3 regions of the Paludibacter propionicigenes WB4 genome follow, and region 1 is predicted to be linked to each of the others. Evidence: riboswitches for the same ligand, from Rfam matches in the RefSeq annotation. Region 1 holds a riboswitch; each other region holds the start of a gene.

What was found. A riboswitch is a leader RNA that binds a small molecule or an ion and turns the genes downstream of it on or off. The one in region 1 is predicted to bind cobalamin.
Region 2: it holds a riboswitch for cobalamin, as region 1 does, so the genes downstream of both, PALPR_RS07295 (TonB-dependent receptor) here and PALPR_RS12780 (sirohydrochlorin chelatase) in region 1, are expected to answer to the same signal.
Region 3: it holds a riboswitch for cobalamin, as region 1 does, so the genes downstream of both, PALPR_RS03885 (TonB-dependent receptor plug domain-containing protein) here and PALPR_RS12780 (sirohydrochlorin chelatase) in region 1, are expected to answer to the same signal.

The regions. Positions count from the first base shown of each region.
Region 1 is NC_014734.1:3,087,731-3,098,219, forward strand. It holds gene PALPR_RS12765 (glycoside hydrolase family 3 N-terminal domain-containing protein) at 1-756, shown strand, start outside; gene PALPR_RS12770 (RBBP9/YdeN family alpha/beta hydrolase) at 1,014-1,541, shown strand; cobalamin riboswitch at 1,729-1,931, shown strand; gene PALPR_RS12780 (sirohydrochlorin chelatase) at 2,096-2,473, shown strand; gene PALPR_RS12785 (energy-coupling factor ABC transporter permease) at 2,470-3,213, shown strand; gene PALPR_RS12790 (energy-coupling factor ABC transporter substrate-binding protein) at 3,214-3,501, shown strand; gene cbiQ (cobalt ECF transporter T component CbiQ) at 3,504-4,289, shown strand; gene PALPR_RS12800 (energy-coupling factor ABC transporter ATP-binding protein) at 4,540-5,349, shown strand; gene PALPR_RS12805 (cobyrinic acid a,c-diamide synthase CobB) at 5,346-6,701, shown strand; gene PALPR_RS12810 (precorrin-8X methylmutase) at 6,680-7,312, shown strand; gene cbiD (cobalt-precorrin-5B (C(1))-methyltransferase CbiD) at 7,318-8,442, shown strand; gene cbiE (precorrin-6y C5,15-methyltransferase (decarboxylating) subunit CbiE) at 8,547-9,206, shown strand; gene cbiT (precorrin-6Y C5,15-methyltransferase (decarboxylating) subunit CbiT) at 9,450-10,043, shown strand; gene cobI (precorrin-2 C(20)-methyltransferase) at 10,053-10,489, shown strand, end outside.
Region 2 is NC_014734.1:1,726,362-1,736,850, forward strand. It holds gene PALPR_RS07280 (SusD/RagB family nutrient-binding outer membrane lipoprotein) at 1-711, shown strand, start outside; gene PALPR_RS07285 (hypothetical protein) at 764-1,312, shown strand; gene PALPR_RS07290 (calcineurin-like phosphoesterase C-terminal domain-containing protein) at 1,330-2,814, shown strand; cobalamin riboswitch at 2,967-3,279, shown strand; gene PALPR_RS07295 (TonB-dependent receptor) at 3,516-5,762, shown strand; gene PALPR_RS07300 (PepSY-associated TM helix domain-containing protein) at 5,869-7,308, shown strand; gene PALPR_RS07305 (threonine/serine exporter family protein) at 7,500-8,267, shown strand; gene PALPR_RS07310 (threonine/serine exporter family protein) at 8,267-8,755, shown strand; gene nudC (NAD(+) diphosphatase) at 8,912-9,748, shown strand; gene PALPR_RS16210 (FeoB-associated Cys-rich membrane protein) at 9,829-10,026, opposite strand; gene feoB (ferrous iron transport protein B) at 10,099-10,489, opposite strand, start outside.
Region 3 is NC_014734.1:931,097-941,585, reverse strand. It holds gene PALPR_RS03900 (cobyric acid synthase) at 1-470, opposite strand, end outside; gene cobO (cob(I)yrinic acid a,c-diamide adenosyltransferase) at 570-1,106, opposite strand; gene PALPR_RS15285 (YncE family protein) at 1,245-2,330, opposite strand; gene PALPR_RS03885 (TonB-dependent receptor plug domain-containing protein) at 2,359-4,380, opposite strand; cobalamin riboswitch at 4,500-4,772, opposite strand; gene PALPR_RS03875 (Crp/Fnr family transcriptional regulator) at 4,923-5,591, opposite strand; gene PALPR_RS03870 (cupin domain-containing protein) at 5,742-6,068, shown strand; gene PALPR_RS03865 (ATP-binding protein) at 6,180-7,070, shown strand; gene hcp (hydroxylamine reductase) at 7,184-8,845, shown strand; gene PALPR_RS03855 (glycoside hydrolase family 125 protein) at 9,240-10,489, opposite strand, start outside.

The DNA.
Region 1 (10,489 bases):
TCCTATTGCGAAACACCGGGTAACTTGTCCGATTTGGCGATATCTGCCAATCAGAGTAATCTTGTAAAAGCACTTGCTGCTACCGGAAAGCCGGTTGTTCTTATCCTGAATGGAGGTCGTCCGCGTATTATCAACGACATTGAACCTTTGGCCAATGCGATAATCAACATTCTGCTTCCGGGTAACTATGGTGCCGATGCTCTTGCCAATATTCTTGCAGGCGATGCGAATCCTTCGGCTAAAATGCCCTATACTTATCCCCGCCATCAGGCTGAACTGACTACTTACGACTATCGTGTAAGTGAGGAAACGGATAAGATGGAAGGAGCCTACGATTATGATGCGGTTATTTCTGTTCAATGGCCTTTCGGTTACGGACAAAGTTATACCACATTCAAATACGATAAGTTCAAATGTTCAAAGCCGAATTTCAATGCAGGCGATGAACTGACCTTTAGCATTGATGTGACCAATACTGGTAAAATTACCGGTAAGGAAGTGGTTATGCTGTTCAGTCGTGATATGGTGGCATCGCTGACTCCTGAAAACCGTCGTCTAAGAGCATTTAAGAAGATTGAACTTCGTCCCGGAGAAACTCAAACGGTGGCATTGACCATCAAAGCAAGTGATTTGGCTTTTGTAGGGGCAGATGGTAAATGGATTCTGGAACAAGGCGACTTCAGAATGCAGGCAGGCAACCAAACACTGAACATAACCTGTGACAAAACAAATAAATGGATGAGTCCAAATAAATAAGATTTACAGATTTTATAGTTAACGAAAAAGATTGTGTAAATTGGTTGAAGGGAAGCGTCGTGATGATGCTTCCCTTTTTTTTATTCTTCAATTTTTCTAAACTTGCTTTCAGGGAAATTATAATATCCATTGGCGAGTGTATATACCACAAATACGGTATAAATTTACCATAAGCGTGCGATTGTATTTATTCCAAAAAAGTAGGAATTTTGTATCGTCCAAAGAGGACATCTAAACCCTCAGTTTTTATTAAGAATATGACACACTATTTCATCATACCCGGCTACCAGGGATCAGGAGCCGACCACTGGCAAACATGGATTGAGAGTACTCAACCAAACTTTCACAGAATTCAACAACGTGACTGGGATAACCCAGACATAGAGGAATGGGCTGATAATATTGACAAAGCTATAGCCGGTTATGACCCCGAATCGGTGGTATTGGTGGCACACAGTTTAGGTTGCCTTACTGTTGCCGAATGGGTAAAACGTTACAATCGGCGCGTGAAAGCGGCTTTGTTGGTAGCTCCACCTGATGTAGACGTGATTCGTGAAAAGGTGGACGACCGCCTTGTGAGAGAAACTCCGACGCAGCGAATACCATTTCGTACAACTTTGGTAGCCAGTACAAACGACCCCTGGATGAAAATAGAAAGGGCAGAATACTATGCCCGAAACTGGGGTAGTGAATTCATAAACATTGGCGAAGCCGGACATATTAATAGTTTGTCGGGCTATGGCGAATGGCAGCAAGGATTGGAAATTTTGAAAAAGCTCGGATGAGTAATGATAAGTTTGTTTTTTACTTGTCTTTTCTGATAATATTATGATTGCCTTGCGCTCTATCTAACCAAGAGTTAATATTTATTTTCTAAACCACATATTCTTAGAGCAATAAGATATTAGATATTTTTTTGCTCCAAAATGTTGATAGATGTTTGCTGATTCTATCAAATTATTGTTCTACTTTTGCAATACAAAATTTGTTGGTTCCCGTTTCGATACATTCGAAACATGGGATTAAAAGGGAATCCTGTTTAATTCAGGAGCTATTCCCGTAGCTGTAAGTCCACAAAGACGTTTTAGCAACACTCTAGCCACTGTCCCCCACGGGGATGGGAAGGCCGCTAAGACAGGACAAGCCAGAAGACCTGCCTCCAAATATAATTCGTAGCTTTCGGGAAAAAAAGCGAAGATGCAGGACTCTAGTTCAAGATACTCCTCTGTTTTCATCCTTTTATTTTACGTGGCTGCTTCATCGGGAAAAATGATTTTTTTATCTCCGCATTTTTTGTGTCCGTTTTTCGACACAAGCAGTGCCTATATATATTGAAAACATGGAAACTAAAAAAGCTGTACTCATTGTGAGTCATGGTAGTCGGTCGAAAGATGCCGTTGCTGAATTTCATCAGGTAGTAGAACTGGTAAGTAGTCGTTATACCTCCACTGAGGTAAAAGGTGCGTTTATGGAACTTTCTCAGCCGGATATTCCTACCGTTGTGAAAGAGTTATCAGAAAGTGAAGTTACCGATATTGCAGTCATTCCTTATTTCCTATTTATGGGAAATCATATTAAACTGGACATTCCCAAAATTTTAGAAGAACAAAAAGCCCTCTATCCTCATCTGAACTTTAAGTTTGGTCGCCCCATTGGCTTCGAGCCGCTTTTGCGTGATATTCTGATTAAACGGATTGAAGAAGTAGAGTCCAAATGAACAAACCGATTCGAAAAATAGCTGTTGCAGGGTTGCTGATAATGCTTCTCGTGCCTCAATCGGTGTATGCCATGCACATTGCCGAGGGCTTTTTGCCTCCGCAATGGTGTCTGCTTTGGTACATTGTTGATATTCCTTTTATCATTTGGGGCATCCGTTCCATAAAAAAACAAGTAGTACTGAATAGTAAGATCAAGATATTGCTGGGCGTGGCGGGAGGATTTACCTTTTTGTTGTCGGCACTAAAATTACCTTCCGTAACCGGTAGCTGTTCGCACATGACGGGCACCGGACTGGGAGCTATTCTTTTCGGACCGGCTACCATGTCGGTGCTTGGACTGGTGGTACTGCTGTTTCAGGCTTTGCTGCTTGCACACGGAGGCATTACCACACTAGGAGCCAACGTATGTTCTATGGGAATTTGCGGACCATTTTTGTCGTGGGGCATATATAGGCTATTCACAAAACTGAAAGTAAACCGATCGGTAACCGTTTTTCTGGCTACTGCTTTGGGAAGTCTGTTTACGTATTGCGTGACGGCTTTTCAACTGGCTGTGGCATTTCCGGGAGCTAACGGATCTATCCTGGTTTCGTTTATCAAGTTCATTAGCGTTTTTGGAATAACACAACTGCCACTCTCGGTGGTGGAAGGATTCATCTCGGTGATGGTGTTTAATTTTATTCAGTCGCACAATGCGGAAGAGCTGACAGCTCTGCATGTATCAAAACAACCGGAGTAAATGAAGACAATTCGTAAATATGGATGGATGGTTATCGTGATTGTGGCTTTGGTGAGTCTACCTTTGGTAATGTTCCAACACGCTGAGTTTGCAGGCACGGATGACAAAGCCGTTTCGATGGTGCAGGGTATTGACAAAAACTACAAGCCCTGGTTTGAAGGTGTGAAATTGTTCGACAGTCCGGAGATTGTCTCTACATTTTTTGCCTTGCAGGCTGCTATTGGTGCTTCTGTTTTGGGTTATTATATTGGCTATTCCAGAGGAAAGCAACAAAATAAAAAGGCTTGACGGTGCATTATTTCGATTGCTATCCTATACAAAGTCGGATACGTAAGGTACATCCCGGGTATAAACTGGGATGGTTTGTGCTGTATACTGTGTTGGGCTTAAGCAGTCATTCGGTACTGTTTCTGGGTATTGAACTGTTGGTGTTTTTGACTATTACGGTGTTCACGGTTCGCATATCGTTGTGGCGCTTGTTGCGTCTGATGGCTATCCCGGCCGGTTTTGTGCTGTTGGGGAGTTTATCGGTGGTGTTGGAACTCAATCCGGTGCATCCGCTATTCAGTCTGAACACAGGTGCAATCACTTTTGGAGTCGGTGAAGCGGGTCTGCAACAGGGTCTGTTCATTTTATTCCGAAGCTTTTCGGGCATCGCGGTTTTATATGCATTGGTACTGAATACAAGCATCTCGGATATGATATATGTATTGCGCAAACTCAACGTGCCGGAAGTGGTACTGGACCTGATGGTGCTTGTTTACCGCAATATCTTTATCCTGTCGGACACAGCGCAGCGCATTTATATAGCGCAAAAAAGCCGGATGGGGCATCGCAACCTGAAAACAAGTCTTCGGTCGACAGCACAACTGGGCGGAAGTGCATTTATACTGGCCGGAGTACGTGCCGAACAATTGTTTCACAGCATGGAATCGCGCGGATATACCGGAAGAATATACAGCTTGCCCGCTGAATGGGAGACGAACAAGAAATTTATACGGGTATCGGTAATACTATTTGCTGCGCTGCTGGGAATCTTTTTTTTGATTGGGCAAAGGGCAATCTCATTAGTCTGAGTTCGGGATGATTTAAGTTCCCTTCAGTGGAACCAACTGTCAGCGACCGAAGGGAGATAATTAGGGGCGGTTTTAAAATGTATTTTCCGCCCCAAGCCCCTAAAGGGGATGTTGAATAGTATCGTCTTTGAAAATTAAAATGATACAATATATTCGTTCCATTACTTATATAATTTGAAAAATGAATCCGGGCTTATTCCGAACTCAATTATTAACTTGTAACTAAACCCTCGTAACTCGTAACTGAAATATGATTGAACTGAAAAACATCAGCTACCATTATCCCGATAGCACAGCAGCTATTGACGATATTTGTTTTTCGGTGTCGGAAGGCGAGAAACTGGTGGTGGCAGGAGCCAATGGGGCGGGAAAATCCACCCTGTTTCTGTTGCTGAATGGTATATTGAAACCGCGAAAGGGCGACTACTTTTTTGATGGAAAAAAAACAGGATACAGCAAGCGTGAACTTCTGGCATTGCGTCAGCAGGTGGGTATCGTATTTCAGGAACCGGACAGTCAGCTGTTCTCGGCCAGTGTGTACGAAGAAGTGGCTTTCGGTCCGCTGAATATGGAGTTGTCGCGCGATGAAGTGCGTCAGCTTGTTGACAGTACTCTGGCAGCACTCGACATTGAGAGTTTGAAAGATCGCCCGCCTCATTTGCTGAGCTACGGACAGAAAAAGCGGGTGGCCATTGCCTCGGTACTGGCAATGAATCCGCGGATTATCATTTTCGACGAACCCACTGCGGGGCTCGATCCGGCTCATGCGGCAGAGATTATTGTATTGCTCGAAAAACTACATAAAGCCGGCAAGACCATTATCATTTCCACCCACGATATGAACTTTGCCTATCAGTGGGCAGGTAGGATGGTCGTGCTGCACAAGGGCCGTGTGGTCGGAGAGGGAACGCCCAACGAAGTATTTGCCAACGAGGAACTCTTGAAACAAAGTCAGCTGGAGCTTCCTTTTATATTGCAGGTGTTTAAAGCCCTGAACAGCGATGCAAAGAGTCCGAAAACCATGGATGAACTGATACAATACATAAATACCCGCGCATGAAAGGAATAGTAATAGCAGGAACAAACAGCGGATGCGGAAAAACCACCGTCACCATAGGCTTGATGAGCTTATTGGCCGAACGGGGGCACAAGATTGCTCCATTCAAAACGGGTCCCGATTTTATCGATCCGGCTTTTCACCGGAAGGTAACGGGCACACCGTCTTACAACCTCGACACATTTTTAATGAGGCAGGAGGTGATAAAACATCTTTATGCCAAACATACCGAAAAGAAAGATTTTGCGGTGGTGGAGGGGGTAATGGGTTTGTACGACGGTATGGGCGACGAAGCCACCGGAAGTGCTGCCGAATTAAGTAAGTTGCTTGCGCTGCCTGTGCTGTTGGTGGTGAGTTGCAAAAGTATGTACCAAAGCGTGGCGGCTATTGTCAGTGGCTTTAAGCATTTTGACCCGCAGGTGAATGTGGCGGGAGTGATACTGAATCATGTGCCCAACGCAGATAGTTATGCTTTTCTGAAAAAGTATATCGAAACACATACGGGCGTGCCTTGCGTGGGTTATCTGCCGACGAACAGTGACATCTCGCTCGAAAGTCGTCATCTGGGATTGGTACAAGCCGGTGAAGTAGCGGGATTGGATGAGAAGATTGAAAAGCTAACTGCTATTTTGAGAGAGACAATCGATGTGGAACTTTTGGAGAAACTTGCGGCACAAGATAGGCTACCGAGCACAAACTTAGAGGTAGCAGAACCCTGGAAACGGGACCTGAGTTCATTGCGAATAGCTGTGGCTCGCGATAAGGCTTTTCAGTTCTATTATCAGGATAATCTGGAGCTGCTGGAAGAAAACGGTGCAGAGTTGGTCTATTTTAGTCCGCTGAACGATGCATGTTTACCGCCTGATATTGATGCAATTTATATAGGTGGCGGTTATCCCGAAGTATTTGCCAGGGAGTTATCCGAAAATAAAAGCATGCTGCAGGAAATGAAAACGGCTGCTGTGTGGGGATTACCCATTTTTGCCGAATGTGGCGGATTGATGTATCTGACAGAGGGAATTGAAGATGCGGAAGGTCATTTTAATCCGATGGTGGGAGCATTCAACTGCAAGGTGCAGATGACTGCACGCTTGCAACGCTTTGGATATTGCAACGTGAGTTACAATGAATCTGTGACCCGCGCACACGAGTTTCACCGTTCACGCATTATTCCGGCGGCGGAAGAACCGAATTATACAATGAGTTATCAGCTCACTAAACCCGAAAAAAATAAAAACTGGACCTGTGGCTTGAAATATAAAAATGTGCTGGGCGGTTATGCGCACTTCCATTTCTGGTCCGAACCCTTGTTTTATCACCAAATAATTGACTTATGGATGCAAAAAACTATATAATACTGAATCCGGCGGATATTGAAACCCGGAGTTTCGAGATCATTACCGAAGAGTTAGGGCATTTAAACCTGTCGCCGGAGTTGGCTCCCATTGTGAAGCGGGTGGTACACACAACTGCCGATTTTGATTATGCACGCATTACCGAAATACAGTCCGGTGCCGTATCCTCGGCGGTGGCTGCCCTCGTTGCGGGTTGCAAAATTTACAGCGATACACGCATGATCATAGCCGGAGTAAGTAAACCGATGTTGAAAAAACTGAATTGCGAGTTGTATACGTATGTGGACGATGCCGAAGTATCTGCTCAGTCGAAAGAAAAAGGGCTCACCCGATCTATTCTGGGCATTGAAAAGGCGGTAGAAGATCCCGACACCCGGATTTTTGTTATCGGCAATGCACCCACTGCACTGGTGCGGTTGGGCGAACTGATTCAGGAAGGCAAAGTACGTCCGGCACTGGTTATTGGTGTGCCGGTGGGTTTTGTGGGAGCCAGTGAATCGAAAGAGTTTATCAAGAAAACCGGCGTGCCTTACATTGTCACCAACGGACGTAAGGGCGGAAGTACGGTGGCTGTAGCCATACTCAATGCACTACTTTATACCCAACGATAAAAAAGATGTTATCTGCTACCCGTTACATAAATGGAAAAACCTACCGATACGGTTACACTACCGGCTCATGTGCCGCTGCGGCTGCCCGGGCTGCGGCTACCATGTTGGTGTCGGGACAGGAGCTCACCGAAGTGCAGCTCTCTACGCCAGCGGGTGTAATGCTCACCTTGAGTATCTGCGATGTTGAACGCGGTGAGGAGGTAGTGTCCTGTGCGGTGATCAAAGATTCGGGCGACGATCCCGATGTGACCAACGGCATCAAAGTGTATGCACGGGCCTCGTTCAACACCGAAAACCGCTTGATTATCGAAGGAGGTACAGGCATCGGGCGCGTCACCAAAAAAGGTTTGCAGGTACAGGTGGGCAGTTGGGCCATCAACCCCACACCCATGCGCATGATTACCGAAGCTGTGCAGTCGGTGATGGACGAAAGGGGAATAAGCATCCAGCTATCCATTCCGGAGGGAGTGGAAATAGCAAAGAAAACATTCAACGAACGACTGGGCATAGTGGGAGGCATTTCCATCCTGGGTACTTCGGGTATTGTGGTGCCCATGTCCGACGAGGCATTTAAAGAATCATTGGCACTGGAAGTATCTATGCTCAAAGAAAAAGGCTGTACCGGCATCGTGCTTACACCGGGCAACTACGGACAAACATTTATTGCCACGCATATTCCGCAGGCGCAGGACTGTGTCGTGACCACCAGTAACTTTATTGGGTATATGCTGCACGAAGCGGTGCGCAACGGAATGACCAGGGTACTACTGGTGGGGCATATTGGCAAATTGGTAAAAGTAGCCGGCGGAATATTTCACACGCACAGCAGTGTGGCCGATGGCCGCAACGAAATAATGGCAGCACACTATATGCAGTACTGTGGCGATGCTGCGGCATTTTCGCAGATCATGAAAAGCAATACTTCGGAGGAAGCCATTGACTATATTACCGCTCCGGGATTTTTTGATTATCTGAGCACAGTCATTCAGCGCCGCTGCGAGGAACATATCCGCCACAAAGCTGCGATTGAAGTTATAGTCTTCTCGCAAGACAAAGGGCTGCTTGGAAAAACGGTTGGAGCAGAAGAGTGGATGAAAGGTAATGACCCCAAGCCCCTAAAGGGGATGTGAAATACTTTCGTCTCTGAAGTGATGAAAAACGAACAACCCGTTTTGACGGGATTGTCGGATAAATACCTTGTAACATGTAACTATCAACTTGTAACTAAAAAAACATGTCATATCAACAACATAACGCTAAAAAGATCAATGTCTGCGGCATCGGACCGGGTAATCGGGAGCTCATTGTGCCGGAAGTATTTCGGTTGGTGGCTGAAAGCACGTTGGTAGTAGGTGGAAGTCGTCATTTGGAGATATTCAATGTGAGCGATAAAGAAACGTGGGTACTGCGCAATAATATAGAACAGATCATTGAAACATTAAAAACGTCAGAGCATACTGCTATGACCGTTTTAGTGTCGGGCGATACTGGTTTCCATAGTTTACTCACAACGCTCTTGCGCCATTTCGCAGCCAATGAGTTGAATGTTGTTCCGGGCATTAGCAGTTACCAATACTTTTTTGCTAAGCTTGCCATGACCTATCACGATGCATGGATAGGTAGTTTGCATGGTATGACGGTGGATTATGTGATGAAAGTCAAATCGAACCGAAAGACTTTTCTACTGACGGATAGCCTGAATTCGTGGAAACAAATTGCCACGCATTTATCCGAAACCGGATTGGGTGAATGTGAGATGTATGTTGGTAATCGCTTATCGTATCCCGATGAACAAATCCTTTTTGGCACTGCCAATGACTTGAAAGAACAACAGCATGATTTCGGACTTTGCTCGGTAATTATAGTCAATGAAAATGCCAGTGATAAAGACTAGGAATATAAAGACGTAATAAGTAGTGGAGATTAAATAATATAGTACTCTTAAGAGAAATGTTATACGATACGGAAGTAATTTTAAGTCCCCTTCAGGGGAACCAACGGTCAGCGTAGCTAATTAGGGGCGGTTTTAAAATGTATTTTCCGCCCCAAGCCCCTAAAGGGGATGTTAGATAGTGTAGTCTTTGAAAAAATTGAATGCTACATTATTTATCAACATGTAATTTTTAAAATAATAAAAATGAATAAACAGCCAAAACAACTTACTGCGGGCATTCCCGATAGCGAATTTATCCGCGGCGATGTGCCCATGACCAAAGAGGAAATCCGCATTTTATCTATATCGAAACTTCAGCTCACGGTGGGCGATTGCCTGCTCGATGTGGGAGCCGGTACCGGTTCGGTAAGTATTGAGATGGCGCGCTTGCTCCCCGAAAGCACGGTGTATGCCGTGGAGCAAAAAGCAAAGGCATTGGACCTGATAAGGCTAAATGCACTGAAGTTCGAAACGCCGAATATAAAGGCCATCGAAGGCAAAGCACCCGAAGCGTTAGCGAACCTGTCGGGCGTGAATAAGATATTCATTGGCGGTTCGGGCGGCAATCTGAAAGAAATAATTGATTGGGTAGAGCGTAACTGTCAAACAGGCTCACGGGTAGTGATTAATGCGGTAACGTTGAATACCCTGATTGAATGCCGACAAGTCTTCAACGAGCAGGAATTCAGTACCCCGGAAATAATTCAGGTGAGCATTAACCGCATTGAAAAGTTGGGTAATGCCGAAATGTTCCGACCACAATCGCCTATATTTATTATTTCTACAACACGATTATAAAAAATAGATATGAAAGGAAAATTTTATGGCATAGGAGTGGGACCGGGTGATCCCGAACTGCTGACGTTGAAGGCTGTCAGGGTACTGGCTAACATCGATGTACTGGCTGTCCCTGAGAGTAAACGGGAAGCCGGTAGTGTGGCGCACGATATTGCACGCCCTTACCTCAAAGCAGGAGTGGAAGTGCTTACCCTTACTTTCCCCATGATCAGGGATGCGGAGGCCAAGGCCAAGATTCGTCGCGACAATGCCCTGCGCATTATCGAAAAGATTGATGCCGGATTGAACGTGGCATTTCTTACCCTGGGCGATCCGATGTTGTACAGCACTTATATCTATTTGCTTGACAATATGAAAGATCAGGGTATCGACATTGTGTCCATCCCGGGCATCTATTCATTTTCGGCCATCAGCAATTTGCTGAATGAACCGTTGGTGAAGGGTGA
Region 2 (10,489 bases), 1.4 Mb from region 1:
TATCCTGTATTTGAGTCAAACACTGACGCTGCACTTCTTCCTCTATCGGGAGTAAATCCTCAGTTGGCTCCAATGACTCGTCCGCAAGATTTTACGGCTTATATCTACTTGTCAGAATTTTTTGTTGAGAATCTGAAAACATGGAACGATCCGCGATTAGCACTATTTGCAACTCAGGCAACTAATGGTACTGTAAAATCGTATATTGGTCTGCCAAGCGGATACGCAGTTACTCCATCAATCAATGCCTCTCAGCCAAAACAAGCTTTAGCAATAGCTCCCATGAAGATAACATTGATGTCGTATGCAGAACTTGAATTAATAAAAGCAGAATACGACCAACGTTTCGGGACCGCGACTGATGCCGGTAATCATTATAAGAAAGGAGTGACAGCCTCTATCGAACAATGGGGAGGAGTTGTACCTGCAACTTATTTCTCGAACGCAGCAGTAGCTTATAATGGCACGCTGGAACAATTAATGACTCAGAAATATTATGCATTATTCTTTTGCGATTATCAGGCATGGTATGAGTATAACCGTACCGGGCTACCCAAAGTACCACGGGGTGTGGGCGTTTCTGTAGGAAAAGACATCCCAAAACGGTTTAAATATCCGATGGCTATACAACGGACAAACATGAAAAATTATCAACTTGCAAAAGCAAATATGGGAGGCGATGAATTCTCAATAAAACTTATTTGGCAATAAGTTCTCAGAATAAATCAATATTTCTTTAATTCATTAACTAACTCTGATTTTTATGAAGAAAATAATTCTTGCAGCATTTTCATTGCTTATTTTCATAAGCTCTTCAGCACAACAATCTGGAGATTTGGCAATGAGAACTAATGAAAACAAAACTGATAATCTTGATATTAACCCATCAAGCGCAATAAAACCGCATATAAAATATACTCTCGAATCATACGGAAACTCTATCAATATAAAAACTGCATTTCAAGATGAGCACTATTTAGGAGATACAATTTCAATTAAATGGAATTTGTTTTTAAAAAATTATAAACGAGTATATGAACAGACTGTTGGACTTTCGGGAAGCACAGTAGAAATAGTCAAACCTACAGTTTTTAATGCTGTGAGTAAGATAAACAATTACTACAAGAAGCTCTTTAAAAATGGAACTTTAAGCAAAGAAACTCTAGTTGCAAACATGAGTCACATATTAGATTGTGCAAATCTTCTTTGCTACGAAGATGACACAAAAAAAATAGAGTATGACATCAAAAATGCAAAAGATCCCAACGATATTCTTCAGGTATTCAAATCTATAGAAATTATTTATCATTAATCAAAACAAAAAAACATATGAACAAGCGTACACTTTCCATTATATATGGATTAATTATCCTGTTTAATCTTTCGTTGTTAAATTGTCAGGCAAGCACCAACAATATTGACAACACCTCCGATAAAACCCAAATCAGCGACAAAGCCGGAATGACTGTAAAAGGCTTAATTGTGGACAATAACAATAAGCCAGTAGAAGGTGTGGTAGTAAACGATGGCAAAAATTTCACCACCAGCGACCAAAACGGTATTTATTATCTACCATCCGAACTTTCGCGAAACAAATACGTAAGCATCTCAATACCTTCTGATTTTGATATTGAGAAGAACGTGGCAAACAGTTATTTTACAAAACTCTCGGATAAAGAAGCCGTAAACCGACGAGATTTCAAACTAAACAAACGTATAAAAAAAACTGACAAGTTTGTTTACATAGCAATCTCCGATCCACAAGTTAAAACAAGCAGCGATGTTAGCAGATTAGAGAGTGAAACAATGACTGACCTGAAATCGACAATAAAACAAAATGCAGGAAAAGAGATTTATGCAATGACTTTAGGGGATAATGTTTTTGATAAGATGAATCTGTTTCCACTGTACAAAACTATGCTTTCTTCACTGAAAGTTCCTGTCTTTTCCACCATCGGAAACCATGATTTCGACCTGAAATATAACGATTTGCACAACACAGAAAATCCGACAAACAATTACGCTGAAGAAATCTACGAATCTTTTTTTGGCCCTGTAGATTATTCATTCAATCTGGGTAATGTACATATAATCAGTATGAAAAACATTGATTATTTTGCAGGAAAGAAATACACCGAGCAATTTACACCCGATCAACTTGAATGGCTAAAAAAAGACCTCGGATACGTAAAACCCGGCACCGTTATTTTTCTGAATCTGCATGCTCCCACTGCCAATAAAACATCGAAAGGCTCTGGCAATACCCGAAATGCAGCAGCACTTTTTGAGATTCTAAAAGGCTATCAGGTACATATCTTTGCAGGTCATACTCATTTCTACGAGAACGAAGAGCCTGCACCGGGTATATATGAACATAATATCGGAGCTGCCTGTGGAGCATGGTGGGCAGGCGGCGTAAATCGTTGCGGGGCTCCGAACGGCTACCTGATTGTTGACGTAAACGGCAAAGAGATCAAATGGCATTACAAATCAACCGGTAAAGACATAAACTACCAGTTCCGTGTATATAAACCGGCCGAATTTGCCACGCAAGCAAATTATGTAGTTGCAAATGTATGGGACTGGGACAGCAGTTACCAGATAAAATACTATGAGGATGGTGTTAGCAAAGGTTCAATGGAACAATTCGAAGATGAAGATCAGGATTTCATAACCATGAAAAATGGCACGGGAACAGGATATCACACCCTGCATCTTTTCAGATTTCAACCCAAACCTGAAACAAAAACAGCAAAAATAGAAGTAACCAATCGCTTTGGTGAAATCTACACACAATCAATCAGTTTAAAATAAAACTTTCGATTATTCAATATATTTCCTTTCCTCATATCAATAAGACTGACAACTACTTAGCAACAGTAGTTGTCAGTCTTATTTGTTGCATATCACCTTCAACACTTACCCAATAATACATACTTTACTACTGGGATTTAAAAAAAAGTCTTATCTTTGCACCCGTATTTGGTTCACTTCTCTGCATTCGCAGAAAGTGATTAAAAGGGAATCAGGTGAAAATCCTGAACAGTCCCGCTGCTGTAAACTCTTTCTTTAATTGACAATAAACAATTGAAGAAAACGTATTGAACAACACTTTTGCCACTGAAGCATCAGTTATCAGGTATCAGGTATCAGTTATCAGTTGAAGTCAATCTGACTTTTTTACTGTTTACTGTTTACTGTTTTACTGTTCACTGACATCGGGAAGGCGTTCAATAACGGGAGTAAGTCAGAAGACCTGCCGATATATCGATTTGTAGCTTTCGGGAAAAAAGCAAACAATCAGCAGGCCAGTATGTCATCTCTTAGTGTGTCTTCGTTTGTTTTTATTTTCCATTGTTATAAATCTGGGATTTTGTATTTCACCAATTTAAATAACAATGAAAGAACAAAAAACAAAACACGCAAAAAATTCAAACAACGGGAAGATTGTTTGGCTTTGTCTCATTCTGACAATTATTTTTTTTCCAAAAAATGCATTCTCGCAGAAAAAAAACATGTCCGACTCGATTTATTCTATCGATGAAGTGCTCGTCACGAGTAAACAACAACGACGGGAAGTAATGAAAATTGACGTACCACTCAAGTATGTCCCTGTATCTATCAGTAGTATTTCGAGAAAAACTTTTGAACAACGCGGCATCGACAATGTAAACGATGCGCTAAAAAATGTAACTGGCGTAAAACCTGTAGTAACCTATGGCGGTTTTCAAACGTTTTACATGCGGGGCTTTGGTTCTCCGGTACTGATGGTTGACGGACAGCGCGATGAGCGGATGAATTATTCGAGTAGCGCTCCGGTGCCGGACCTGACATCGGTAGAAAGTCTCGAACTCCTCAAAGGTCCGGCATCTGTGATGTATGGTCATTCGGCAGTGGGCGGCATTCTGAATATTGTGCGAAAAGCGCCTACCGAAGCATTTCACGCCAATGCCTCTATATCATACGGGAGTTGGAACAGCAAGCGGGCTACATTTGGTTCGGGTGGTAGTCTGAGCGAAAAGCTTTCGTACCGACTGGATATTGGAACCTCCGACAGGGATGGTTGGAGAGATAACCACGATAAACGGTTTTCGTCCTACCTAGCATTAGCTTACAAGCTTAGTTCCAAAGATAAATTGGAACTGAGATCGGGCTATGTAAATGATCTTTACGGTACTGAAGCCGGAATTCCTACCGTGCTCTATGATGTGAAAAATATTGCCGGGAGTGTGGTTTCTCCCAAAAGCACAATTCCTTCGACTATCAGTCGGGAGCAGCGGTTCAATGATCCGTCCGACTTTTTAAAGAATAAAAATTATAATGGTTTGCTGAAATACAACCATATCTTTTCGGATAACTTATCCATGTCTAATATCTTTTCGGTAAACAAAGATGATATCAATTACTTTTCTACAGAAACACTGACCTATCTCACGTCAACAAAACCTATTTATTCTACTTATTATGAACAGGGAGGAGTTAAAACCTATATCTGTCTGGATAGTATTCAACGCTCATCGCCCCTGCGCTTCTCGCATATGACAACAACTTACCAAAACCAGTTGGAAACAAACTGGACTCCTGTTATTGCCGGGCTAAAGCATACGATACTAGGAGGGTGGTCTGTGATGTATCTGGATAGAACAACTTATACCGGATATAATACCGGGGATGTCGTAGGACCGGGTTATTTGGCAACAGTGACTTCGGTAAATCCTGTATTGAATCAGGGAGCCATCATTACCCGCTTCTCAAAAGCAAATCCTCGACGCGACATGACCAATGGTTTTTATTTCCAGGATTTGATTGAGCTGAGCAACAAATTAAAAGTATTACTGGCCGGTCGTCTTGATCTGTTCAAATTTCAGGCTGCCGGTTCGGCGAACACCATCGACGGTCAACGAGATTACCTGCGCAACAATCTGAATTGGAGTTCCTCACAGAATACCTCTTTCACCTACAAGGTTGGTGCAGTTTATCTGCCTACTGAGAACTTTTCTTTGTACAGTTCTTTGGGTACGTTCTTTAAACCTTACCGCGATATTTATAACTCTACTTATATTTATGTGAATAAAGAAGGGACGGTTTTTACTCCTGTCAACGGTGAAGAAATTTTTAAACCAGAATCAGGTTATCAAGCAGAAGGAGGCTTCGGATACGATTATAAGAAATACATTCGTGTTACTGCCAGCGCATTCTACATCCACAAAGAAAATATTCGAGAGAATGTCGCTACAGTAAAAGTGGACGAAAACGGAACACAGGTAACCAAAAGAGTATACGCTCAAATAGGAGTAGTTAACTCTAAGGGGTTTGATATTGAAGCGCAGATTAATCCTATCCAATCGCTTACCTTGGGTGGAGGCTATACGTTTACAGATGCCGAATACGGCGATTTTAAATCGAACCCTTATGTGCAGGGAGATACCCGCAAAGGAAACCTACAAGTTTATTCTCCAAAACATCTTTTATTCGCGTCGGCTAATTATCTGTTTATGGATGGACCATTGAAGAACTTTAGCGTTGGAGGTGCATGCAATTCTTCCAGCAAATCGTACACCAATGCTACTAACACGATCTTTCTGCCTTCCTATTTTGTGGCTGATGCTCATGTGAGTTACAGCTTTAAAACAGGATTGAGACTGGGCATTGTGCTTAAAAATATAGCCGATAAAACTTACTATGAATGGGCATTAAACAATAGTCAGTTTATTCCATCGGAAGGGCGAAGCTGTCTGGCCACACTCAGCTATTCACTCTAACTAAGTAGTTAATCTTTTTCTTTAAGCTGTGGAGGAATTCCCAACTGAAATTCCTCCACAGCTTATTTTTTCCTCCAGAATCTATTTACAGTTCCAAACAAATAATATGAAAATCTTTTTTATAAAACTCCATCGCTACCTTGGGCTGGCGCTTAGTTTTGTATTTGTAATATGGTTCATCTCGGGTTTTGTGATGATGTTCTCGTCCTTCCCCAAACCGTTGAAAGCCGAGTACGCCAGACTAAACAGCCCGATACATCCAACCATCATTTTAAACAATACAGACAGTATCAGGTCTCTTGTTTTGCATACACGACTGGATGAAACCCTACTTAGCGTAACTAAACAAAATGGAGAGCAAACAACTTACAGTTATCCCGATGAACATGCTGTTACCACTTATTCAGAAACCAGCTGTAGGAAATTGGCTGTGATGCGTGCTAAAGCCTCTGTCGGAGAAATGGAATCTATCTCAGATTATGACAGATGGATTCCGTGGGAGAAGTATAAAGACTACTTTCCCATTTATAAATACCGGATGAACGATGGAAAGAAAACGGTACTATATGTGTCGTCGGTCACCGGAGAGATTGTACAGGAAACTAACCGTACAACCCGACTCTGGGCTTACGTTGGAGCTATGCCCCATTGGGGATATATAAAGCAATTGCGACTTCATGCTGATTGTTGGAAAAATACCATTATCATTATCTCTGCACTGGGTGCAATTATGTGTATGGTCGGATTATGGCTGGGCATTAGCTACTCCCGAAAGGCATGGAAGCGCAAGAAAACGATAAGTTCCATTACACCCTACAAACATTTCTGGTTTCGGTGGCATCACATACTCGGCTTGCTGTTCGGACTGGTTACGTTTACATACGTTTTTAGCGGTATGATGTCCCTTTGCGAAGTTCCGCAATTTATAGCAAAGAGTCCCGACGAAAATGCTGTACGGTCGGATGCTCAGGCTCTGCCGTTAACCCGTTTTACCCGCAACCTAAACGAAGTCTTGAAACATTATCCACAAACCAACCGTGTGGAATGGAATATGATTGGAAAAGAACCCTACTACAAAATCAGCGACAAGGAAGGACATATAACTATGATACATGCCGACAGCAACCGGACAGAGTATCATCCTGTGTTTAGCAAAAAAGAAATACAAAACATCTACAATAAGCAAATCGGTCGGCATCCATTCTCGCTCACACTTCAGAAAGCATACGACAATTATTATATTCCATCACAAAAGCGGCAATGCCCTCTCCCTGTTTATTGCCTGACAATCGATGATGAATTTAAAACAACGCTTTACATCCATCCGAAAAACTCCGAACTACTGGCTGACTATAATAACAATACACGCATTCGTCGTTGGATCTACAATTTTTTCCATTCCTTTAATACGCTTTGGTTAATTGATCATCCTTTTTGGCGAAGACTGCTGGAGATCTGCTTACTTAGTGGAGGGTTACTGCTTTCAATTACAGCAATGACTCTTACAAGCAAGCGAATCAAGAGAGTCAAACTAAATACAAAATAATCACGTTAGATTTCTTTAAAAACTAAACAGAAACAGAAGCATTGAATCACAGAAACAATAAATATCTCATAAATGAAGTAAGTTTTTTCGAACTCCTCTTTTTGTTCTATTGTTACATACATAAAACTTAGATTTTTCGCTTCAGTACAGCTAGAGTAGTAAGTCATAAAATTCAAAATATTATGTAATCTATGATAAATAACGAAACATCATTGCGTTGGGCAAAATTTGTAGCAGAGTATGCGGCATACCTTATGGGATGCGGTATTCACACGTCAAGAGTCATACGTAATACCAAACGTATCGGAGAGGCATTGGGCTTCGATGTAAAAATCAGTGTGTTTCAGAAAAGTATCATTCTCACAATTCTGGATAACGAATCTCAGCACACTTTTAGTGAGGTTATAGAAATTCCCGTACTGCCCATTAGTTTCAAAAACAACGCGGAGCTAAGCGCATTAAGTTGGGAAGCTATAGACAAGCATCTGAATTTTGAGCAGATTAAGGAAAAATACCAGCAAATAATATCAGCTCCGAGAATGAATTCTTTGCTGCTATTGTTGCTAGTTGGGTTGGCAAATGCATCTTTTTGTAGATTATTTAAGGGCGATTGGCTATCTATGCTTATTGTGTTTATCGCCACTATCGCCGGTTTCTTTGTCAGAACCGAACTACAAAAGCGACATGTTAATCATTTTATTATCTTCATCGTATCAGCATTCGTTGCTTCTCTGCTATCATCAACTACGCTATACTTCAACACAACTTCTGATATTGCTTTGGCAACCAGCGTATTGTATTTAATCCCGGGAGTTCCACTCATCAATGGAGTAATTGATATTGTAGAAGGACATACGCTTACCGGAATAAGCCGACTAGCCAACGCGTTACTACTGATAGCATGTCTTGCTATCGGGCTTTCATTCACATTGATTTTATTTAAAGGAGGTCTAATATGATAATAGCACTTGACATACTTTCAGATGGGTTTTTCGCTGCAATAGCAGCCATTGGTTTTGGGGCTATTTCCGACCCGCCAAAACGCTCGTTTAAATTTATTGCTTTACTTGGAGCCGTTGGCCATGCTTGTCGCTTTTGCCTAATGAATTATTTTCAGGTTGACATTGCGGTAGCTTCGTTTGTAAGTGCTTTGATAATTGGGTTTGGAAGTCTTTGGTTAGGTGGCAAAATACATTGCCCGACAACCGTGATTTATATACCGGCGCTTCTGCCAATGATTCCGGGTAAGTTTGCCTACAACACTGTTTTTGCGCAAATCATGTTTTTACAAAACATGAATGTACCAACGCTGAAAGCAAAATACATGGAAATGTTTTTCTCAAACGGAATGGTTACGCTTACGGTCATTTTCCTGTTAGCAATCGGAGCTACATTACCCATGTTTTTATTTAGCAAAAAAGCTTATTCTCTGACAAGAAAGCTATAGCAGAAGCGGGCAGACAGGGTATTACTTTGGAAATAATTAAAAAAATGACTTACTGAAACAAAAACAGGATTTTGTCATTTTTCAAGGTAAGTTTTCCTTTCTTTTAACTACCTTTGTGCTTTCTAAAGTAACACAGAAATAAATCATTTTTCGCTCATGATTCAGGATATATTACCACACAGTTTCGACAATCATTACCTTGCCGGAGCAAAAATAAAGGACAATGACTTTCTCCTTCACTTTAAAGAAAATACACTTTTAATAAAAACGAATAATGAAAATGTTGATTTACCCCGACTGTCTGACTTTCGGAATATAAGCGACGAATCAAATATTACTTTTTTATTCACTCTGGATGATGTTTCGGGCTTTATTTTGTGGGACGAAGCTGAAACGGTGGAAAAAGAACATTTTGAATACAGAGAAATCGGTTTTTTCAGGACTATTCCTCAAAAAGAAATTGGCTGGATAAGTGTAGTGGGACTGCATCTTCGAAACTGGTACGAAGAACATCGTTTTTGCGGAAAATGCGGGGCTGAGACTTACCACAAATCCGATGAAAGAGCCTTGGTGTGTCCTGCTTGTAACACGCACTTCTTCCCTAAAATTTCGCCAGCCATCATTGTAGCTATCATCAATAAAGACAAAATCCTGTTAGCCAGAAATAGCAATTTTAAAGCTGGTTGGCATTCATTAATAGCCGGTTATGTAGACGTGGGAGAAACGTTGGAAGAAACCGTAGTGCGCGAAGTAAAAGAAGAAGTAGGTCTTGATGTCAAAAATATCCGGTATTATAAAAGTCAACCATGGCCACTGTCGGGATCATTGATGATTGGATATATTGCTGAAGCCGATGAAAACCAACCTATTGTAATCGACAACAAAGAAATAGTCGAAGCAGCATGGTTTAGCAGAGACAATTTACCCAGTCATCCCACCAACGCCAGTGTTGGAGGTGAGTTGATTGAAAAATTCATGAACGGAGAAATATAAACTACGACCAATCAACCAACTCATCGAATCAGGACATACTCAGGTATTTATGCCTGAATATTCCCTGGAAATTATCTAGATTATTTAGTCGCACATCCACACGTTGAGGGATTTTTTGATGGAGTTTTGCTGTTTTTCAAAATTTCTTTCTTAACATCACACCCATTACAATCGCCACAGGGCGATGTGTCTTTTTTGCGTATATTTTTCAGCACTGCATACACTGAATAGATTATTGCAAATACTATAATTATCAAAACTATTATATTCTGTGTCATTACATTCGTTTTATTTGGAGATTATCATTTAATCAAACACTCCAACATGTTAGCCTACAATTAAAGTTCGTTTTATATAAACAAACTTCCTATCTGATATGTTGCAAAAGCCACCAACCAGGCCATGGCAGTAGTATAAACCATGGTAAATACAGCCCATCCCCAACTGGATTCTTTTTTTATAGCCGCTATAACAGCTACACAAGGGAAATAGATCAACACGAAAAGCATAAAAGCAAAACTTACCAAAGGCGTGAAAACCTTTTGCCCTTTCAGCTCTCCACTGTTATGAGTCTGTGCCCGCAATTCATCTTTCAGAGAATTCGAATTCTCATCAGCTTTTAAGTCTGCTTGATAAAGAATACCCATAGAACTAACCACAATCTCTTTTGCAGCCAATCCAGTAATAATACTCACACCCATTTTCCAGTCAAATCCCAATGGACTTATTACAGGCTCGATA
Region 3 (10,489 bases), 1.5 Mb from region 1:
GCCATCGACATATTTACCAGATCGAATTCACGCAGATTGATTTCTGAAATACTTCCGGCTCCTTCAATCACTATGGGATTGAATCGACTTTCCAACCTGTCGAAAGCTGCACAAACTTCCTTACGCAGGTTGGCTTTATTGTTTGTCTTGAAATAATCAAAAGCATGTTTGTTCCCAATTGATTTTCCATTCAATACTACCTGACAAACGGTATCGGTGGTTGGTTTAAGCAGCAGAGGATTCATGTCGGTATGACAGGGAACACATGCAGCTTCGGCCTGAACAGCTTGTGCCCGACCGATTTCCAACCCTTCGGGTGTTGCAAATGAGTTCAAAGCCATATTTTGTGCTTTGAAAGGGGCAGGAGAGTAACCATCCTGTTTGAATATGCGACAGAATGCTGCTGCGATAATGGTTTTACCTACATCGCTGCCTGTTCCGGCAAACATGAGGGGAGAGAGCTGAGTCATATTTTAGTTACGAGTTATAAGTTACGAGTTACAAGTTACACGTTACATGAGTATAAAGAGCAGCCTCGTAACTTGTAACTATCACCTCGTAACTACATCCTATTTTTCAATACCAACACGAGCTTGTACGCCTTGTTGATAATAGTGTTTTACTTCTTTCATTTCAGTCACTAAATCCGCATAATCAATGATTTCCTGACATGCATATCGACCTGTAATTACAATTTCAGTTCGCTCATTTCTTCGGTTTAATGCCTCTATCAGGTTGGCTGCACTAAAAAGACTGTAATGAATAGCGATATTAGCTTCATCCAGAATAATCAAATCATATTTATCGGATTCGATAGCAGCAATAGCATCTTTCAGTCCTTGCTGAGCCGCCTGAATATCTTCTTCCTTAGGTTTATCAAAAATGAAGCACCCCATGCCGTACTGCTTGAGGGTGATATCGGTCAGTAACTTATCAATTGTGACTAATTCGGAATAATGTTTGCTTTTGGCAAATTGTCCGATATATACTTTCTTTCCGGCTCCCAATGCTCTAACCGCCAATCCGAGCGATGCAGTAGTTTTTCCTTTGCCGTTTCCGGTGTAAACATGTACGTATCCCTTCATATTACTCTTGTGTTTAAGCAAACTTTTTCAAAGTGCTAGACTATGGAAAAGCTGTAATTATTTATAAAAGGAATAACCGAACATAAGATATGGCAGCATCTTAGTTTCAGTTATTCCAAACCATGCATCGTTTGCTTAGAATGAATGCTTGTTTTTCTCTTATTTCGCGACTTTATCGGTTAAAGTTACCATTGGAATTGTTTTAATAGAAATTCCTGTAACTGCATTAATAACCTCAATGATGCTTGATTTATATACGGCAATATAGATTTTAGAACCATATCTGATCATATCTTGTCCGGTATCTCCTAATGCACGATTATTTTTTGCAAGAAAATAATTATCTGTGCTTGTTTTAGTTGTAAGGTCGAAGAAACTTAAGCCTGCATTGTTAGCTTCATATTTTCCTTCGTTTAATACAATGAGACTTTTGTTATCTTTAGAAAATATTGTTTTAGATGGATTTATACCAGTCGTAAATTCAAAATTATAAGTTCCATCTTCTTTGAAGCTGTACATCTTACCATTGTTTGTATAATCAGTAACTCCTAAATAGATATCTTTGGTTACCGGATTAACGTCGATACAATAAGGAGTTTTTGCTATTTCGGTAGAAATTATATTGGCACTAACTAGCTTTTCATTCTTGACATCGTATATTGCAATAGTTTTGTTTGCTGCAGCCCAATTTGCATCATATTCGAAGTTCGAAATATAAGCATTATCGCCTACTATATCAAAATTTTTGGCTTTGACATTGATATCTGTAACTTTATCTGTACCTGCTTCTATACGTTGGAATTTTCCGGGGATGTTTTTATAATCACCATTTGAAACAACGTATACGTCACCATAGCTGTCTGCTTTGATACCTGCCGGGTTAAGGTTGACTTTAATTTTCTTAGTTTCTTTAAAAGTAGAAAGATCAATAACCGAAATTGTACTATCCATTACTGCAGCCATTCCACCGGTGTTTGCAACATATAATTTGTTGCCTGCGATAACGCTGGCGTCAGGATTGGCTCCCACAGTGATTGTTTGCCCTAATGATAAGTTTGTCGTATCTAATTGTGTTACATGACCATCAAATTGTACTATATATACTTTACCGTTTGCTGCCGTTAATGATCTTGGCGAGCTGGGAGAACTAACTTTTTCAACTTCATCCTTTGAGCTACAAGAAGTAAATGTTGGAGTACAAAGAACTGCTAATAATAAAGCTGTAATAATTTTTGTTGTTTTCATAAATAATTTTGTTGTTTTGATTTATCTGTTATTTGCCTAAATTCATTGCTACTGTGATCCTGAAATTTCGGCGTGGCATGGGGTAAAATTTCACGACTTCATATTGAGTGTTGAATAAGTCAATGATTTCAGCGTTTATCCTCCATTGTTTGTAATTTTTTGATACAAATATTGAGTGTATGGTATAGCCATCCATTTTGTTTGTTTTGTCTGTTGTTTGTCCTATCCATCTTATACCCGAAAATATCATGTTGTATCCAACTTCCCATTTTTTATGTTCGTAAGATAGGGAGCCCGAGCCTGAATGTAAGGGGGTGTAAGGAATTTGTTCTCCAAAGTTATCACTCCCCTGAGTAGCATCTTTAGCATTTTGGTATGAATAGTTGCTTTTCAGTTTCAGGAGATCGGAGTTTTTTACTTTGACACTTGCTTTTAGGCTAATATCAATACCTTTAATATTTACTTTGTCTCTATTTGTCATACTCCAATGAAACATATCTCGCGGAATAGCAATGATTTTATCTGTTACCCGGTTATAATATCCGTCGGCCATGATAGCAAATTCCGACAAAAAAGGTATTTCTGTGTCCAGATAGGTGAATCCGATATTATATTGATTTGAATTTTCAGGACGCAGATTTGAATTTCCCATATCCTGATAATATAAATCGTTGAATGACGGAAGACGGTAAATATTTTTGTAAAAAGCTCTTATCCTTAGTTCTTTGTTTTCAAGTAATTTGAATGACAAATTTGCTGTTGGTGATAGCTTGTCTCTATTTGGTGAGGCATTTCCAGTTTGTACCTGTTCACGCGTAAGAGTGTAAAGCAGGTTCGCTCCCAAAGTTAGTCTTTCCGTTACATATTTGGTTGCAAGGTTAGCCATACCCGTATGGCGCGTCGGATATTGAAAGTTTTTGAAGTTGACATTTGAATTGATATCAAGAGTATTATAAAACCAATCTGTTGCTAACGATAAGAACATTGGTTCAAATAACTTATATTGAAATGAGGATGATAGATAATATTCCTTTTGCAAATAATGATCTTTGAGAATTCCATTGGTGATACTATATTTAGGATCTCTGTCAGAGTAATGATTGTCTGATATGTTGAACTTTGCGAAATATTGATGTTGAAATCTGTCCGAAATCAGGTTTTCATAGTGGATTTGTGAAAAGAATGTTCTGTCTTTTAAGCGCTGCTGAGAGTCATAGGTATTGTAAAATGTAACGCTACCGGGCAATCCACGTTCTGAGCCGAAGAAATTAGTTTTAAATGTAATACTCTCTTTTTCTTTGATCCGATACAACCAGTTCATTTCAGTGCGCAATGATTTTACATCACTATTTGTTCGGGTTAGTTTTTCCGAAAGGTTATCGGTAGAACCATAATATTGTAAGAAACTATATTGACCATTGGCCGTAAGTGCATCTGCAGATAGATTAAATGCCCATTTTTCATTAATGTTCTTTGTCAGAAATAAACTAGGATTTAGTAATCCGAATGAACCGGCTTTAATTACTACTTTTCCTGCAATTGATTGGTCTTTATTATAATCCAGCAATTTTGTTCTGAGGCTAAGAATACCGCCCGACGAAAACAAACGTGCCGATTGGAATATGTCATTAGGCTGACCGTTAGTCAATGATACTTCTGAGATATTATCGAGAGAGAAACGACCCAGATCAATTTGTCCTGATTGAATGTCACTCATCATTACGCCATCGTAGCTGACGCCTGTGTATTGAGTTCCCATACCACGAAGTGAAACAGTTTTCATTCCGCCTATGCCACCGTAATCTTTAATGGTAACGCCTGAAAAATATTTGGCAATATCTGAAACGTTATTGGCATTAAGCAATGCCATTTCTTTATTGGTAATAATTTGAATGGGCATGGAGGCTCTTGCATTTTTAATAGCCTGACCGTTTACCGTAACTTCTTTTAGATCTTGGACGTGAATAGAGTCAGCTCCCGAAACCTTTGAAAAAGCCGAAGTAGTTACTGATAAAAATATAACGAATGTAAATAAAAAGTTTTTAAACACAGTTGTAACTATTTGACGATGAATAAACCGATCAAATAGCTCCCGAAAATGACCTCACAAAGGCAAAATTATTGTTGTTTTTTGCTGATGTTTCGTCGCTTTTTCCTCGAAAGCTTCTGAAAATTGATTGTTGTCTGGCAGGTCTTCTGACTTACTCCCGTTTTGAACGCCTTCCCGATTTCAGTTATCAGTTATCAGTTATCAGTTATCAGTCTATATGGGACTGTTTACTGTTCACTGTTCACTGCTTACTGAGAATTTCAGTGGCAAAAGTGTTGTTCAAAACGTTTAAAGAGCTTACAGCAGCGGGACTGTACAGGAATTACACCTGTTTCCCTTTTAATTCAGCTCACGAGAAATCGTGAACTAAAACCAAAGCGAGAGCAAAAGTAGTACATTTTTCTGAAATGAGAAAGTGTTTTGCGGGTTTTAATGTATGTAAAAGTTCGTCGGATCTTGTAATTGAGAAGTGTATCTGGCTGAAAAATAGTCTTGTGAGCGTGTGAGTTTTTTTGAAAAAAAATTTGAAGAGGAGATATTGTTCACACCAGCAATTCGCGTAACGCTTTCGAATGGAGTATGGTATATTTTTTCTTGTTGACTTCGATGATACCTTCCTGCACCATTTCAGAAATACTTCTGGCCAACGATGGTCTGGCTACTCCGAAGAAATCGGCTAACTCAGTCTGATTACGGTTGATTTCAAACGGTTTTCCTTCACCCGGAGAGTTTTCGAGTAAAAAATGGGCAATTTTTCCTTTTATGGTTTTTATAGAAAGCAGTTGCAGACGATTGGTCAGAAATTGCGTGCGATTAGCATTATGAGTCATAAAGCTCGACATGAAATCCAAATTGGTAGTCATTAGTCGCAAGATTTCCGCTTTTGGTATCTTCATGATCTCTACTTCTTCCAGCGACGTTACATCGACCGGAAAATGGTTGTTATCAGAGAAAAGAAAAGCCGGAGCCAACGGGCGTGGAGCTTTGATTATTTCAATGCCAAGTACATTTCCATTATCGGTAATCATTTCTGTTTTTACGGAGCCTACCATAAGCATGTACAAGGCATCGCATACATCTCCTTGCCTGATAATCAATTCATTTTTAGGATGTGCTTTAATGCTGTATTTTAAGTCTTCCAGAAAAGCCTCTTCATTCTCAATTTTAATCTTACTACACACCGGGCAGGCTGATAGATCTATTTTGCTCATGTTTGATAGTTATTTATGCACAAAAATACAAACAAATTTTGTGAGTGTAACAGATGTTACACATTTATTGTTTTTCGGGCTATACTTTTGCCGCATAATTAATACAACCAATGGTTGAAACAGACAGATAACAAATAAAAACTCAAGATAATGGAAAATAAAGCATTCCCTACAGCTGAAAAATTCAGCATGACAGATAAAGTGGCTTATGCCGAAGGTTCGGTGGTAAGCAAAATCATAATAAGAAACGAACGTGGAAACGTGACTCTGTTTGCCTTTGACAAAGGCGAATTTCTGAGTGAACATACCGCACCATTCGACGCCATTGTACAGGTTCTGGATGGTAAAGGCGAGGTAGTTATTGATGGAAAAACATTCGAGCTAGCCGTGGGCGAAAGTATTATTATGCCAGCCAACGTTCGGCATGCAGTGGTAGCTGTTGAGCAGTTTAAGATGTTGCTGACCATGATAAAATAATGAACCCCAAACCCCTAAAGGGGCTTTAAGACGCAGTTTCTACATAAAGAATAAACTATTACAGAAATAAAACAATACTAACTTAATTCCCCTTTAGGGGTTAGGGGTCAAATGAAACGAACAATTATAAAAATAGACGAAGATCTTTGCAATGGATGCGAAGCTTGTGTAAGTGGTTGCCATGAAGGTGCACTTCAGATGATAGATGGTAAAGCCCGTATGGTTAGCGAATTGTTTTGCGACGGCTTGGGGGCTTGTATCGGTGATTGTCCGGTAGGAGCTATCACGCTTGAAGAACGTGAAGCCGAAGCTTATGACGAAATTGCTACCATTGAGCGCATGATTCCGAAGGGCGAGAAAACCATCATTGCTCACCTGAAACATCTGAAAGATCACGGCGAAATAGAATATTTAAAACAAGGCGTGAGCTACCTGAGAGCCAATAGTGTTCAAATTGATTTTGCACAGGTGCATAACCATAGTGGAGCTGGTTGTGCTTCGAAACCTGCATCGGCAGTGCAACACAGTCATGGTGGTGGCTGCCCGGGAAGTCGTGAGATGTCATTTGCTCCGGCTGCTCCACAGGCTTTTAAGATGGCTTCAGCTGATGTACAGTCGCCGTCTCAACTACGCCAATGGCCGGTACAACTTCATTTGCTGAACCCGGAAGCAGGATACTTTAGAGGCGCAGACGTAGTGTTGGCGGCAGATTGCGTGGCCTATAGCTTTGCCGATTTTCATAATCGCTTTCTGACGGGTAAAATACTAGCCATTGCTTGTCCCAAACTCGACTCAAATCAGGAGATGTACGTCGAGAAACTGAAAAACATGATTGTCTATTCCACAATCAATACGTTGACAGTTGTAATTATGGAAGTTCCCTGCTGTGGAGGACTGTTCCGACTGGCACAAAAAGCCGTTGCCGAATCGGGTTGCAAGATTCCTGTCAAATTGGTTGTTATAGGAACCAGAGGCGATGTGCTGAAAGAAGAGTGGGTGTGAAATAATGGTGAATGATTAATGCTAAATTATAAATGCCTTTTATTCACCATCCCGATTCTGCTCTTATCACAAAAAATTAATCATTTATCATTCACAATTAATCATTATACATTATGAACATGTTTTGCTTTCAATGCCAGGAAGCATCCAAAGGTACCGGATGCGAGATTAAGGGAGTTTGTGGAAAAACACCCGAAGTAGCTGCTTTGCAGGATTTACTGATTTATCAACTAAAAGGATTGTCTCATTATACTCAGGCTCTGCGTACGTTGAACATAGAGAACGAGGAAGCCAATCTTTTTATCACCGACAGTCTGTTTATGACTATCACCAATGCTAATTTCGATTACGAACGTTTTGTGAATCGCATTCGCGATGGGTTTAAACTCCGTGCTCAACTGAAATCTACTCTACAGGAGAATAAGGTAGAGCTCGAAAAAACCGACTTGCTTACCTGGACGGCTGTTACGTCTGCCGAAATGGAGCTTATAGCCAAAGAAGTAGGAGTGTTGGCTACCGAAAATGAAGATGTTCGCTCACTTCGCGAACTGGTTATCTATGGTTTGAAAGGGATGGCGGCTTATGTTGAGCATGCTAACAACCTGGGGTACAATGATGCCGAAGTACATCCGTTTATTCAGCGTGCGCTTGTGGCTACTACCAACGATGCTTTCTTGGCTGATGAGCTAACTGCTTTGGTACTCGAAACGGGTAAATATGGCGTGAGCGTCATGGCGTTGCTTGATAAAGCCAATACCACTTCGTTTGGTAATCCGGAAATCACGAAGGTAAACCTTGGGGTTCGTAACAATCCGGGTATTCTTATCAGTGGTCACGACCTGAAAGATATGGAAGAGTTGTTGAAACAAACCGAAGGAACGGGTGTTGACGTATACACTCACAGCGAAATGCTTCCGGCTAATTATTATCCGGCATTCAAAAAGTATAGCCACTTTGTAGGTAACTACGGCGGTGCATGGTGGAGTCAGGTAACTGATTTTGAAACTTTCAACGGTGTGATTCTCTTTACCACCAACTGCATTGTTCCACCAAGAAGCACAGCTACCTATACCGACAGGGTGTATACTACAGGTTCGTCAGGCTTTCCCGGCTTCAAGCATATTGAAGAAGGACAAAATGGTCAACCTAAAGACTTTTCAGCACTGATTGCCCATGCTAAAGAGTGTGGAGCTCCGACAGAAATAGAAACAGGCGAAATAGTTGGTGGATTTGCTCATGCGCAGGTATTTGCCCTGGCCGATAAAGTGGTTGATGCCGTAAAATCGGGAGCGATTCGTAAATTCTTTGTTATGGCAGGTTGTGATGGTCGGATGAAAGGTCGTAGTTATTATACCGAATTTGCCGAACAATTGCCGAAAGACACCGTGATTCTAACCGCAGGTTGTGCTAAGTATCGTTACAACAAATTGCCGTTGGGTGATATAGGTGGCATTCCACGGGTACTCGATGCCGGACAGTGCAACGATAGTTACTCGTTGGTAATGATTGCTTTGAAGCTCAAAGAAGTTTTTGAACTTAATGATATCAACGAGCTGCCAATAGCTTATAATATTGCCTGGTACGAGCAAAAGGCAGTAATTGTATTACTCGCTTTACTTTATCTGGGAGTGAAGAACATTCACCTCGGTCCAACATTACCGGCTTTCCTGTCGCCTAATGTAGCTAAAGTACTTGTTGAAAACTTTGGAATCGCACCGATCGGAAGCGTGGACGAAGACATGAAGTTGTTCTTGCCCGAAGTAGAAGTGGCATAATCTTTTTTCTCATTATACGCAATAAACCCTTCAGAATAAATCATTCTGAAGGGTTTATTTTATTATTAGATATTATATAAGTCCCTACTATAAGAGTCAATTGAAAGACTATTTATTGCCACGGAGTGGCTAAATGTAAATAGCCCCCGGTAAGTGAAGCGCAACCGGGGGATGAAAAGCGAGATATAACTTCAGCCCCGAAGTGGGCTGAATATCACAATAAAATAATGTTATTGAACCCTTTCAGGGTTCTGTCGTAGTTGTATGTTTTAGCCACGGGTTGCACCCGTGGTTATTTACATTGATTCCCTTCGGGAATCTAAGATTATGTTTTATTTGAAGTGAACCATTGAATTTGCGAATTCAATTTAGTGAGAATATAACTTATTAAAAATCAATATTCTCTCTTTAAAATCTCAGGATGTTCTTTCTCTGTTTTGATAAGCAATTCGCCAAACAAAGTATTGGCCCAGGCAAACCACGAGCGGGTAAAATTGGCGGGATCGTTTTTGTGGAATGTCTCGTGCATGAAACCGGTACCGGCATGAGTCTGCTTCAGCGTTTTAAGGCAGGCAGCTATTTCTTCAGGATTGTTTGAAGTTAGCGCTTTCATAATGATAGACATAGGCCAGATCATATCCACCCCGACGTGTGGTCCACCTATGCCTTCTCCTGCTTTGCCTTTATAGAAATAAGGGTTATCGTTGCTCCATACAAACTTACGGGTGTTTTTGTAAACAGGATCATTGATGGACGTATAACCCAGATAAGGCAGCGATAGTAAAGAAGGCACATTGGCATCGTCCATCATCAGGTAGTTGCCGTAACCATCCACTTCGAAAGCATATATTTTTCCGTATTTCGGGTGATTTACAATGGCGTATTTCTTTATAGCTGCATCTACTTCGGCAGCCAGAGCAGTGCATTCATTGGCAAAAGCTTTATCTTGTTTGATGCTTTTCACCATTTCCGATAGCTGGCGGAGCGATACTACGGCGAAACAGTTGGACGGAACCAAGTAGCCGTAGATGGTAGCATCGTCGGACGGACGAAAGGCGGAGCAAATCATTCCCGTAGGGCGAACGGGATTGCCGAATCCGTTGCCAAACTGCGTATCAATAGCCCTTTCAGTCCGACGCATAAAGCTGTATGGACCCTGATTGGTTTTGCGTTGCTGTTCTTTAAACGTTTTTACAATCAGCTTCATAGCATCCAGCCAGCGGCTGTCAAAGCTGGAAGTATCACCGGTCAGTTTCCAGTAACGGTACCCCAACCGGATAACATAACACAGACCGTCTACTTCCCATTTGCGCTCATGCAGTTCGGGGCGCATTTGGGTATTATCGCTCATCCACATGCCGCCTTCTTTGTTCATATTAAACGCATTGGCATAGGGGTCAATCAATACTGATTCAGCCTGACGATTAATCACTCCGGCAATAAGTTGTTGCAGTGAAGGATCTTCTTTCATGTAAGGCATATAAGGCCAAACCTGTGCCGAACAGTCGCGGAGCCACATGGCATAAATATCGCCGGTGATAACAAAGGTATTCGGCTTACCGTTTTTTTGCGTAAAAGTCACTGTGCGGTCGAGTGTATTGGGAAAGCAATTGCCAAACATCCACGCCAGCTCCGGATCTTTAA